3 regions of the Ensifer sp. ENS10 genome follow, and region 1 is predicted to be linked to each of the others. Evidence: riboswitches for the same ligand, from Rfam matches in the RefSeq annotation. Region 1 holds a riboswitch; each other region holds the start of a gene.

Region 1 (3,813 bases):
TTCTTCGCCGGAATCATAGACGAAGACGCGCGTCGGCTTTTCGCGGCCGGCATTTGCCTCGGTGATCGCGGCCAGTTGGCGGCGGTAGCCGTCGACCAGCGCCTCGGCGCGATCCTCGACCCCGAAGATGCGGCCGAGGTTGAGGAGATCGACGAACATGTCGCCCATCGTAGGCTTTTCCCTGGCCATGACATGGATGCAGGATTCGGTCAGTTCGTAGACGCCGATCTTGAACGGCGCCAAGGTCTCGGGCGTCACCTCGCCGCCGACCTTCATGCCGTAGTTCCAGCCGGCGAAGAAGAAATCGGCGTCGGCGTTGAGGAGCACTTCCTTGGTCGGATATTTCTCCGCAAGCTCCGGCAGTTCCTTGACGCCCTCGCGCAGCTTTTCATCCAGCGTCTTCCAGCCGGAAACGCCGGTGTAGCCGACCATGTGGTCCTGCAGTTTCAGCGCCAGCATCATCTCGACCAGATTGACGTCGTTGGCGATCGCCCGCTTCGGCGCGGCATCGAAGGTCACCTCGCGGTTGCAGCTCTTGACGGTGACCGGATAGGCGAGCGCCGGCACAGCAGTGGCGATGAGAAACAGGAAGGCAGAGGAGGCAATGTTGATCTTCATGAAATGGATCCCGAGGAAGTGAAAAGGAGAAACGGGCGGTGCCGGCAACGGCGGTGCTGTGGGCGGTGGCGGTGACACCGAAGGCGGAGGACAGCGCCCGCGGGCTCAGCACCGCGTCGGGTGTGCCAAAGGCGGTGAGCCGCCCCGCCGTCACGATCGCCACGTCAGTCGCGAATTCGGCGGCGAGATTGATGTCGTGCAGCGTCGATACGATCGTCAGCTTCAGCGTCTGCAAGAGCTCGAGGATTTCGAGCTGGTGGCGGATGTCGAGATGGTTGGTCGGCTCATCGAGGATGATGATGCGCGGCTCCTGGGCAAGCGCCCGGGCAATCAGCACCCGCTGTTTCTCGCCGCCCGAGAGCGTCGAGAACTGGCGGCCGGCCAGATGGGCGAGATCGAGATGGGAGAGCGCGTGCTGCACGCGCTCACGGTCGGTGTCCGTCCAGCCGTTGAGCCCCTCCCGCCGCGGGATGCGGCCCATCATCACCACGTCGCGCACGCTGAAGGGAAAATCGCCGGGCATTTCCTGAAGCACGACGGCGATCGTTTTCGCCGCTTCGCGCGCCGAGGTCGACCAGAGGTCGACGCCGTCGACCTCGATGCGGCCCGCATTCGGCTGCACCGCCCGGTAAAGGCAGCGCAGAAGCGAGGTCTTGCCGGCCCCGTTCGGCCCGAGGATCGCAAGCCGGCTGCCCGCCTCGATCGCGAAGTCCATGTCGTCGACCAGCTTCAACCCCGGGCGCGGCCCCCAGCAAAGCCCCTTAACGCGAAGGGCGGCTCCTGTTGCGGTGCAGGTCATGGTCTGATCCCACCCCGGCAGCGCCACGCGTCCATCCCCGACGCACCAAACGCGCTTGAGCGCATGCGTGTCGCACTCATTGGAAATGGCCCGCAACGTCTTCGGAGACGAGCATGGCCGCCGGGATGCGGGCGAGCGTCTTGCCCTTCAGTCCGCGCGGCCGTTCGGCAGCCCGCGTCATGCCGTCGCCGCGCTCCACATAGGTGGCGGCAAAGCGGACGAGATCGTCGATGTCCTCTTCCGGCGAAATGTCGCCAAAGAGATAGGTCGCCTTGCCCGTCGCCTGGAAGGCGATGGTGCAGGGGCGCGTGCATGCCGCCATGCAGACCGTGCCGGCAATCGAGAAATCACTATCGAGCGGCGCGCCGAGGGCGGCAATGCTGCGGTTGAGCCGCTTTATCAGCTCGGCGCCCGGCATGCAGGGGCCGCCGGTAAAGCGGCAATCGGTGCAGACCGTTATCTTATGCTGTCTTGAAGTCGGCTCAGCCATTCTCTCTCTCCGCCGGACTGACGGCAAGAGATGGCGAAGCGGCAGGGTGACGGAAAACCGTCGCGCGAAAGCCAGTTCTTTTCCATCGGAACACCCCGTCCGTTGTGGTTGATCGGTTCGATGGCAGGTCTCCTGGCTCGCGGGTCGCGGCGCATCCACGTCTTCCCGGCCTTTGGCCAGTGACATGGTGTGAATGCGCTGTCCGCTCACAGTTGCGGGGGCAGCCACGGTTTCGGTCCCGTCAGGGTCGTCCGTTCCGTGTTCCCTTTTCAGCCGCTTCCGCATTGTCGCGGACGCAGCACCATCGCGCTCTTCCTCGCATGAATCGGCAGCGGATACAACCGATGGGGTTGGGCGGCCGGGATCTATCAACATGCCGCGTTTCGTCATGTACCGACTGTTATAAAATAACATAACAACAATCAACAAGGAAATGATCCTAAGTCACCCTGCCGGCCGCCGCGGGCGAGAGTCTCGCCTGACGGCGACGACCGGCGTATCCTTGCTCCTTGGCTTGTCGGGAAAGGAGCTCTGCCATGGCTGCCTATTTGATCGCCGATGTCGATATCACCGATGCAGCGACCTTCGAGGAATACAAAAGAGAGGTGCCGGCGACGGAGGCCCGCTATGGCGGGCGTTATCTCGGCCGCGGTGGCGCAACCCGGGTGCTTGAAGGCGACTGGGAACCGCACCGGCTCGTCATCCTTGAGTTCCCGGACATGCAAGCCTTGCTCTCCTGGTACCAATCGCCGGACTATCAGCGCCTGAAGGCGATCCGTGAGCGCTGTGCCAGGACACGGATCATAGCACTCGAAGGCGTCGCCATCTGAAGCGGAGCGCAAGACTGGCCGCAATTGCCGGCCTTGCTCGTGAAACGAACGGATGAGCGCCCCCGTCACTTCAAGCTTCGCGGCGCGCGGATGAAGCAACTGCGGGGGCATGTGCTCCGGGTCCATCGACATGCGGCGTTTCGTCATGTCCATCCGTTATGCGATAACATAGAAATACAATGCCAGAGTTGAATAGCCGGCGAAATCCGCCGTAGTGGGACCGTGTGCCTTCATCGGGACCGGCGCGCCGCCGCCCTCCCGAACTTGCCTTCGCACGACCGCCCGACCCGACGCTTTCGGACCGATGCCGCGCAGCGCTCATCAGCCCCCACTGGCCGCAAAAGCCAGAAATTTAACGTACGTTACGCTCACGTAACCCCAAGGCCGTTGAGAAAATCAGCAGCCGAAGCGACAATTGCCAAAGCTAGGATTGGGCATCGACAAGCCACCGATAAAATCAACTTAGCCGCGCAAGTCCCGAAATGAAGTGATGGCAACGCAACTTTCTACAGGGGATGGCAGTGAATCCAATTGACTTCTTCGTCGAGACGCTTCGGACCTATCCGCCGGTCGCCGTCTTCCTCGCCCTCGGCATCGGTTTCCTGATCGGGCCCATCAAGGTCGCGGGGTTCAATCTCGGAAACGTCACCGCTACGCTTCTGGCGGGTGTTCTCATCGGGCAGCTGGGCATCCAGGTTTCCGGTGATCTGAAGTCCACCTTGTTCCTGATCTTCCTGTTCGCCGTCGGCTACGGTGTCGGCCCGCAATTCGTGCGCGGCTTGAGCACCGATGGGCCGAAACAGATTGCCTTTGCGCTGTCTGTCCTGGTGCTGTGCCTCATCGTTCCCTATCTCTGCGCGCTGATCGCCGGGCTTCCGCTTGGCTACGGCGCCGGCATGTATGCCGGGTCGCAGACGATCTCGGCTGCGATCGGCGTTGCCACGGACCAGATCAATTCGCTCGGGCTGACGCCGGAGCAGGCCAAGACCTTTGCCGACCAGATTCCGATTGCCTATGCGGTCACCTACATCTGGGGCACGATCGGCTCTGCCATCATCCTCGCCCAGCTTGGCCCA
Region 2 (3,813 bases), 250 kb from region 1:
CGCACCTGCGACGGCGCCTTCTTCCCGATCTCCTCGGATGCGACGCCGGCCGACTTCCCGCGTGACGAACAGGCCTGCCGGGCGCGCTGCCCTGGCGCCGAAACGGAACTCTACTTCCACGATATCAACACGGAAGAGAGCGAACAGATGGTCTCGGCCGTGACCGGGCTACCCTATACCGAAATGCCCAATGCGTTTGCCTATCGCACCCGCGGCATCAGCAAGCCTGGCATGTGCGGCTGCCAGATACCGCAGACTGCCGCAACCTCGCCGAAGACGACCGGCACCAAGATCGGCGACGATCAGTCGTCCATCGTCGTGATCGAAACCAAGAAACCGGCGGACACCACGACCGCCAAGGCGCCGGCCGAGGAGCGGCCCTACGACCCGTCCAAGAGCAAGGTGCGCGTCGTCGGCCCGACCTTCCTGCCGCAGGAAGAAACCTCGATCGACCTGAAGCACCCGAAGGGACCGGCCTATCAACCGGTCCAGAACTGATCCTGGCGCCGCCTTAAAGCCCGTCGCGATCTTTTAGATTCGCTCATTGCACTTTAAGTTTTTGATACTTCGCACGTCGTTATCGCAAAACCGCTGCGCACTTTTGCGAGACGGGTTTTAGGAACTCTCGCCGCAGTTCCCCCAGCCTTCCTCAAACACCAGCTCTTCCAGCGGCAGGCGTTGCCGCCATCCCTTCACCGCCAGTTCGGGCTGCTGGTAAAGGCGATCGACATAACCGAGGCAGAGCCAGGCGACGATCTCGATATGATCGGGAATGCCGAGGATCGCCTTGATCTCGGCCTCGTGAAAGATGCTGACCCAGCCGACGCCAACTCCTTCGGCGCGGGCCGCAAGCCACAGGTTTTGCACGGCGCAAACCGTCGAATAGACATCCATCTGCGGATTGTGCGTGCGGCCGAGAACGACGGCGCCGCCGCGCGTGCGGTCACAGGTGACGCAAATGCTGAGCGGTGCCTTGCGAATGCCTTCGAGTTTCAGCGAGCGGTATTTGGTCTGCTGCTCTGCCTCGAACATCAGCGCCGCCTCATCATTGGCGCGGCGAAACGCCTGCCAGACGCGCTCGCGCGTTTCTGCCCCCCGCACCAGTACGAAATTCCAGGGCTGCATGAAGCCAACCGACGGTGCACTGTGCGCCGCCGTAAGCAGGCGTTTCACCAGATCGTCGGGAAGAGGCTCTGCCAAGAATTCGTCGCGCACGTCGCGGCGTGTTTCGATAGCGCGGTAGACAGCCTCCCGCTCATCCAGCGAGAAGGCACCGGCAGCCGCAAGGCCGCCCTTCGGTTCAGTCAGCATCGTTCGATCCCCAACAATGCGAAAACCTCCCGCCGTCCGCGCGGGGTTCGGTCTATCTCGCCAGGCCGGTCTTCTGACTTCGGTTCAACCGGTCGCCTCACCTTCCCAGATCGATTTAAGATCCAGTGGCAAAACCTTGAATCAATTCAAGGCACTTGTAGAGGCGACCGTCCCCGTCACAGCGTTGGGCACGTTCCGGAATGACACCGGATTCCCGATTCTCCCGCTTGCGCGGGCACCTGACGGCGTCATAAGGGCACAGCCACCAGCGAAAGACAAGCGCCCGTCAGAGCGGGATGAGGAAAAGTGCACGCAGTTTTCCGCCCGCATTCCGCTCTAACTTCTAAGGACCGATCACGTTTATGATTTTGGATCGATCCGACCCAAAATCTTCGTGATCTAGAGCGGCGCCACCGGATGGGGCGAACCGTCATAGCCGCCCCAGACCGATTGGTCGAAGCAGATCACCGATCCGGTCATCAGCCCGGATTCCGCCGAAGACAGGTAGGCGCAGGCTCGCGCCACCTCGGCCGGATCGACGAGCCTGCCGAAGGGTTGGCTGGCGGCCGCCTTTTCGAGCCAATCCGCGGCAGCGCCGTGAAATTCGCGCTGGATGCGGTCCTCGCCTTCGGAAGCCATCCAGCCGATATTCAGGCCGTTGACGCGGATGCGGTTGCGCAGAAGCGCATAGGCAGTGTTCTTGGTCAGCGTCTCCAGAGCGCCTTTCGACGAGCAATAGGCCGCAATGAAGGGCTGCCCGGCCATTGCCGACATCGAGCCGATATTGACGATGGTGCCTTCCGTTCGCTCGCGCCGCATCACCTTCACCGTCTCCTGCATCAGGAAGAACGGCGCCCGCACATTGATGGCGAACATCCGGTCGAAGAGTTCCGGTGTCGTGTCCAGGATCGTGCCGCGATCGGTGATGGCGGCGGCATTGACCAGCGCATCGACCCGACCGAATTCCGCATCGCAGGCGGCAACGACCTTGCGCGCGTCGTCCACCTTTTCAAGATCGGCCTCGACATAGACCACTTTCGCGCCGCTTGCCTTGCCGATTTCTTCGGCCTTCGCCTTTCCCTTGGCGGTATTGCGTCCACAAATGACGATACCCGCCGCACCGCGTTCGGCGAATAGACCGGCGATCGTTGCGCCCAGCCCTTGCGTGCCGCCGGTGACGATGGCGATCTTGCCTTGCATCTGTCCGTTCATCGAGTTCCTCCCTCGCAGATGATCGTGTGAAACAGCTACGGCTCCCGAGCGAAACGCACCGGGAGCCTGTCAATTGTGAGACTGACCCGTCAGCTCAGCTTGCGCTTCGCCTGCGCGTCGAGTGCCGACTGAAAATCCTGCTCGCTCGTTCCTGCGGCCAGTGCCTCGCGCATCAACTGCGCCTGGGTCTTCGGCGCCAGCCCGCCAAGCGGCGGATCGCGGTCGAGATTGGTTGGGAAGGAATAGCCCTCGGCGCAGGACGCGATGGCATTGGCCGCTTCCGCTTCGGTCAGCTTGCCCTTCGCCAGCAACGCCTTCAAGGCCGGATAGAGCGTCGCGCTCATCGTCAGCCGATCGACCGTTTCCATCGCCCGGCCAAAGGCCGAGGACACCTGCAGCAGGTTCGCCACGCGGCGGATGTCGGTGGAGCGGTTGTTGCCGGCGGCGTGGAAGAGCGCCGGATTGAAGAAGACCACATCGCCCTTCTCGAGCGGAAGCTGGACATGATGCTCGTCGAAATAGGCCCGGAACTCCGGCCGATTGAGCGCCAGATAACCCGGCACATAGGTCTGGCTATAGGGCAAAAACAGGGTCGGCCCGCTTTCAAGCGGCATGTCGCAATGGGCGACCGCCCCTTGCAGGGTCAGCACCGGCGAAAGCTTGTGAACATGGAGAGGGTACTGCTCGATCACCGCGGCGGTCTGGAAGCCGAGATGGTAGTCCCGGTGCGCCGATTGTGCCGCGCCGCCCGGATTGACGCGGTTCACCTGCGCCGTCATCTGGTAATTCGGCCCAAGCCAGGCTTCGCTGACAAGCGCAATGATGGCATTGCCGTAGTAGGCGGCAAAATTCGCCGGCGCCTTCAGGCAGTGCTTTTCCAGCGAGTTCCAGATGCGATCATTGGCGCCAGGCTTGGCGAAGTGGTCGCCGCCGCCGCTGTTGCTGCGATGCTGCTCCTCGATGATCTCGTCGAAGACGGTGCTCGCGACATCCACCGCGGCGGTGTCGGCAAAGGCGCGCTTGAAGACCGCCACACCGGGGCCGGTCGCCAGCGCCTCACAGATTTCGGCAAGCACCGCCCGCCGCGTTTCTGCATTGCCGCAGGCGGCAATCAGCTCGACGCTATTGTAGATCAATACGTTCTGGTCGCAGCTTGAAGCATAGGGATAGTCGGCCAGGTTGGTCCGACGCTCGACTTCCGCGCGGAACGCTTCGATATCGCAGGCCGCTTCGGTGAGCCAGACACGCTCGATCCGCTGCCTCGCACTGTTGTCGGTCTTCATCCCGTTT
Region 3 (3,813 bases), 500 kb from region 1:
TGATTTCAGAAACAAGCCCATCCGCGGTTCCCGCCGAAGACGAAACCGCCCTGCGCCGGACACCCAGCCAGAAACGCAGCCGCGAGCGCGTCGAACAGATCCTAGCCTGCGCGACGGCGCTCATTCAGGAAAAGGGCAGCGACGCCATGCGCATGAGCGAAGTTGCTGAAAAGGCTGGAATTTCGATCGGATCGCTCTACCAGTACTTCCCCGACAAGGCGGCGATCGTGCGCACGCTGGCCGAGCGCTACAATGCCATGTGCAACGAGTGCATCGCGGCCGAGCTTGCCAAGGTCACATCGCTCGCAGAACTGCGCGACGCCTTCTGCGTGCTGTTCGACATCTACTACGACATGTTTCTGGCCGAGCCCGTCATGCGCGACATCTGGTCGGCAATGCAGGCCGACAAGGCGCTGCGCGAGATCGATCTTCTGCAAAGCCGCGCCGGCGGAAAACTGCTTGCCGATGTCTGGGCCCGGCTTGTGCCCGAAACCCCGCGCGAAACCATCGACAGTGCCGCTTTCCTGATCATGCATCTCGGCGATTGCACCATGCGGCTTGCGGTGTCGGTCGATCGCGCCGAGGGCGACCGCATCGTCGAGGCCTATAAACGCATGATCATCCGCGATTTTGTCGCGGATGGACCGGGCGGCGGCGCAAGTCCAATTGACATATTAGGGGTGCGATCCTAATCATCAGAGATCGATTGGTTCCCGGGACACGAACGTGTTTCGGGAGTAAACGGGAACGTGACGGATGGACCCATGCTGGGCATTCACATCACGGCCGACCCCGCGACTGTAGAGCGACGTCGATCTGCCATTCCGGAGCGATCCGGAAGAAGCCACTGGAAGAGACCACGAGAGGGTGGTCGATCTGGGAAGGCGAGGCTGATCCAGGGCTTCCCGCCCAGCGCCGTGAGCCAGGAAACCTGCCACTCGATACGGGCATAGGGCCCACACCGGGAATTTCCCGATGCCATCACGGAGGTTGTCATGGCTACGTCTACTGTTTCGAGCATTCCGCTCTCCCTCAGCGATCGTCTGACCGCTGGCGTCATCGCGCTTTTCATCGGCGCATTCCTCGTCTTCGGTGCCGGCCTTGCCAATTCGGCCGTGCTGCACGACACCGCGCACGACACCCGCCACTCCTACGGCTTCCCCTGCCACTAAGACGATGTTCCGGAACGTAACTCACGTTCCGCATCGAAGTGTCTGCGGACATGAACGCATCCGGCCTGTGCCGGATGTCGGTGTTTGTGCATGCCGGTTTCGTCCGGCGCGCAACGGCCATCCGCATGGCAGAACGGGAAGGCTTGCAAACCACGCCGCAGCGCGTGGCTTTTGCCGTTATCGAGGGACTTCAAGATGATTGTCAGAACGCTTCTGGCCGCGATCGTGGCTGGACTGATTGCCGGTGTCTTCATGACCGGCGCCCAGGAATTTCGGGTAACCCCGCTGATCCTGCATGCGGAGGAATTCGAAGGCGAGGCTCCGGCCGCAACCGAACAGCCCGCTGCACAGCCTGGAACGACGCAACCCGCCGCCGAGGGCCATGACCAGCATTCGTCGCTGAAGGCGGTCTCACCGCTTTCCGCCATGCTCGATGCCCTGTCGCCGATCACGCCAGCCTATGCGCATGAGGGCGAACACGAGGAAGGCGGCATCATGTTCGGTATGAGCCGGTTCTCCGGCACACTCATTGCCAACCTCGTCACCGGCTCCGGCTTCGGCCTGCTCCTGGCCGGCGTCAGCCTGGTGATCGGCTACCCGATCACGCTTAGGAACGGCGCGCTCTGGGGCGCCTGCGGCTGGCTTGCCGTGCACATGCTGCCGGCAATCGGCCTGCCGCCGGAACTGCCGGGTTTCCCGGCCGCCGAACTCGGCGACCGCCAAACCTGGTGGCTGGCGACCGTCGCCCTCTCCGCAGTCGGTCTCTATCTCGTCGTCCTGCGCGAAGAAATCGTGTCCAAGGTCGTCGGCCTCGCGTTGATCGCCGCGCCGCACGTCTACGGCGCGCCGCAGCCGGTCGATATTACGAGCAACGTTCCGGCCGTGCTCGGCGCCGAGTTTGCGGTTGCCGCACTCGCCACCACGCTCGCCTTCTGGATCGTGCTTGGCGTCGTCTCCGGCTTCATCAACGAGCGTTTCGCGAGAGCAAACTGATCCGGCCGATCACGCCCCCCCATGGGCACCTGAACAAACGACGGCGGGGTTCAGGCCCCGCCGTTTTGCATGAGATGCGCGGCCAGCCGCGCGCGGCGATCGTCCGGCTCCAGCAGGACGCAGGTATCGCAGAAGCTGCCACCCTCCGTTTGGAAGTAGAGGCAACAGCCGCAACGGATCCGATATTGGCGCGACAGTTGCGCGCCGCTTGCCGGATCGACCGCGGAGATCTCCTCGTAGCAGAGCTCTTCCGAGAACAACCGCGAGCCCCGCCGCTTGACGATCGCAAGCGCCTCGGCCATGCCGCGCGCCTCGTCACCGATCGCGCGACCGATCTCCAGGAACGCTCCGGCAAGGGAATCCGCTGCCAGCCGCCACTGCGCCCCGGAAGAAAGCCCGGTGCGCTTTTTCAGGACCGCGATGACCGGCGCCAGATGGGCCGTGAAGCCGCGCTCGAAAGCGCTGATGCCTTCGGCATGCTGCGGCCCTTCCGCCACACCGAGGCGGAAATGATAACGCTTGCCGGCAACTTCCCGATCATGGTGAAGGCGGGTCCACTCTTCGAAGCGAAGCCCGGCGATCTGCGCCTGAAGACCCGCGCCAAGATAGAGCGCGCCGAGAACCACACTCAGCTGGCGGCTGTAGAAGGCGATCAGATGTGCCGCCCGAATCCGGTCCGTCATGCCGATTGCGAAAAAGTCCTGATAGGCAAGGCTCTGCTCGATCCCGGTCCCACCAGCGGCCCAGAAGGCGGCCGGTGCGCTGAAGGCACTGTCCGCCGGCCCGAGCGAGACACCGGCGTCGGGGAACTGCGCGTGCAACCGCTCGACCACTGCCAGCGCCTGCGGCGGATATCCCTCGACCGTCCGCGCCATCCGCTGGTGATTTCTCGAATTCATGCCGTCTCCGTCGCCAGCCAGCCGCCCTCATATCCCGCGCGCTCAAGACCGCGCCGGATCGCCGGCAGGCTGCGTGTCAGCTCCCAGACGAAGCCGCTCCGCCAATTCTCGATCATCATCACGACGAGCCCCTGGTCAAGGCCGACGACACGCTCGTCGATCCAACCCGCAGGCCCCTCGCCTGCAAGGCTCGGATTGAACCCGCCCGGAAAGCGCCCTTCCTTCAGAAGCCCGGGATAGCCGGCCGCGACATGGCCGAGGGCCGATAGGGACGCATCCGGATCGAAAGGCAGACAGGCCGCTGCAGCCCAGGGCACGAGCGTGCCGTCATCCGGACCGAAGGGTGCGCCGCGGTTGACGTAGCCCAAAAGCCGCTGCCAGCGTCCGTCCTTGAGGCGCAGCCGGCCGCGTGGCGCATGGCAGGCACTGATCCCCCAGAGGCGTTCGCCATAGCCGGCGAAGCCACCGGGATTTCGCCACGCATGGTCGCGCTGCAGCGCGATGGCGCGCCGGGTATTCTCGAAGTAATCCGTCCCCCTTTCGCGCATCGGCCGATCGCCGAGACCGCGAAGGTCAAGCCAGGCCTGCGGGAACAGGTGGATGAACAGCGGCGCCGCATGGAGATGGGGCCCGCCGTCAGCCGCGATCCAGTCGTAACCCTCCGTAAAGGCGGCGTAGTGCTCCGGCTCGATCGCATGATCGGGCGCCCCGAGCGCCAGCACATAGAGCAGCAGCGCCTCGCTGTACCC

Evidence for each region. Region 1 has a riboswitch for cobalamin ahead of IB265_RS09095 (DUF1636 domain-containing protein). Riboswitches for the same ligand answer to the same signal wherever they lie in the genome.
Region 2: linked by a shared signal. The riboswitch ahead of bluB (5,6-dimethylbenzimidazole synthase) and the one ahead of IB265_RS09095 (DUF1636 domain-containing protein) in region 1 are both predicted to bind cobalamin.
Region 3: linked by a shared signal. The riboswitch ahead of IB265_RS11520 (CbtB-domain containing protein) and the one ahead of IB265_RS09095 (DUF1636 domain-containing protein) in region 1 are both predicted to bind cobalamin.

The regions. Positions count from the first base shown of each region.
Region 1 is NZ_JACVAS010000002.1:443,777-447,589, forward strand. Features, by position in the region: gene IB265_RS09085 (ABC transporter substrate-binding protein) at 1-462, opposite strand, end outside; gene IB265_RS37720 (ABC transporter ATP-binding protein) at 389-1,333, opposite strand; gene IB265_RS09095 (DUF1636 domain-containing protein) at 1,494-1,907, opposite strand; cobalamin riboswitch at 2,012-2,228, opposite strand; gene IB265_RS09100 (DUF1330 domain-containing protein) at 2,444-2,737, shown strand; gene aspT (aspartate-alanine antiporter) at 3,259-3,813, shown strand, end outside.
Region 2 is NZ_JACVAS010000002.1:195,237-199,049, forward strand. Features, by position in the region: gene IB265_RS07885 (DUF2865 domain-containing protein) at 1-498, shown strand, start outside; gene bluB (5,6-dimethylbenzimidazole synthase) at 616-1,311, opposite strand; cobalamin riboswitch at 1,357-1,569, opposite strand; gene IB265_RS07895 (SDR family oxidoreductase) at 1,711-2,523, opposite strand; gene IB265_RS07900 (phytanoyl-CoA dioxygenase family protein) at 2,613-3,806, opposite strand.
Region 3 is NZ_JACVAS010000002.1:943,852-947,664, forward strand. Features, by position in the region: gene IB265_RS11515 (TetR/AcrR family transcriptional regulator) at 1-692, shown strand, start outside; cobalamin riboswitch at 691-954, shown strand; gene IB265_RS11520 (CbtB-domain containing protein) at 996-1,172, shown strand; gene IB265_RS11525 (CbtA family protein) at 1,368-2,165, shown strand; gene IB265_RS11530 ((2Fe-2S)-binding protein) at 2,216-3,064, opposite strand; gene IB265_RS11535 (glucoamylase family protein) at 3,061-3,813, opposite strand, start outside.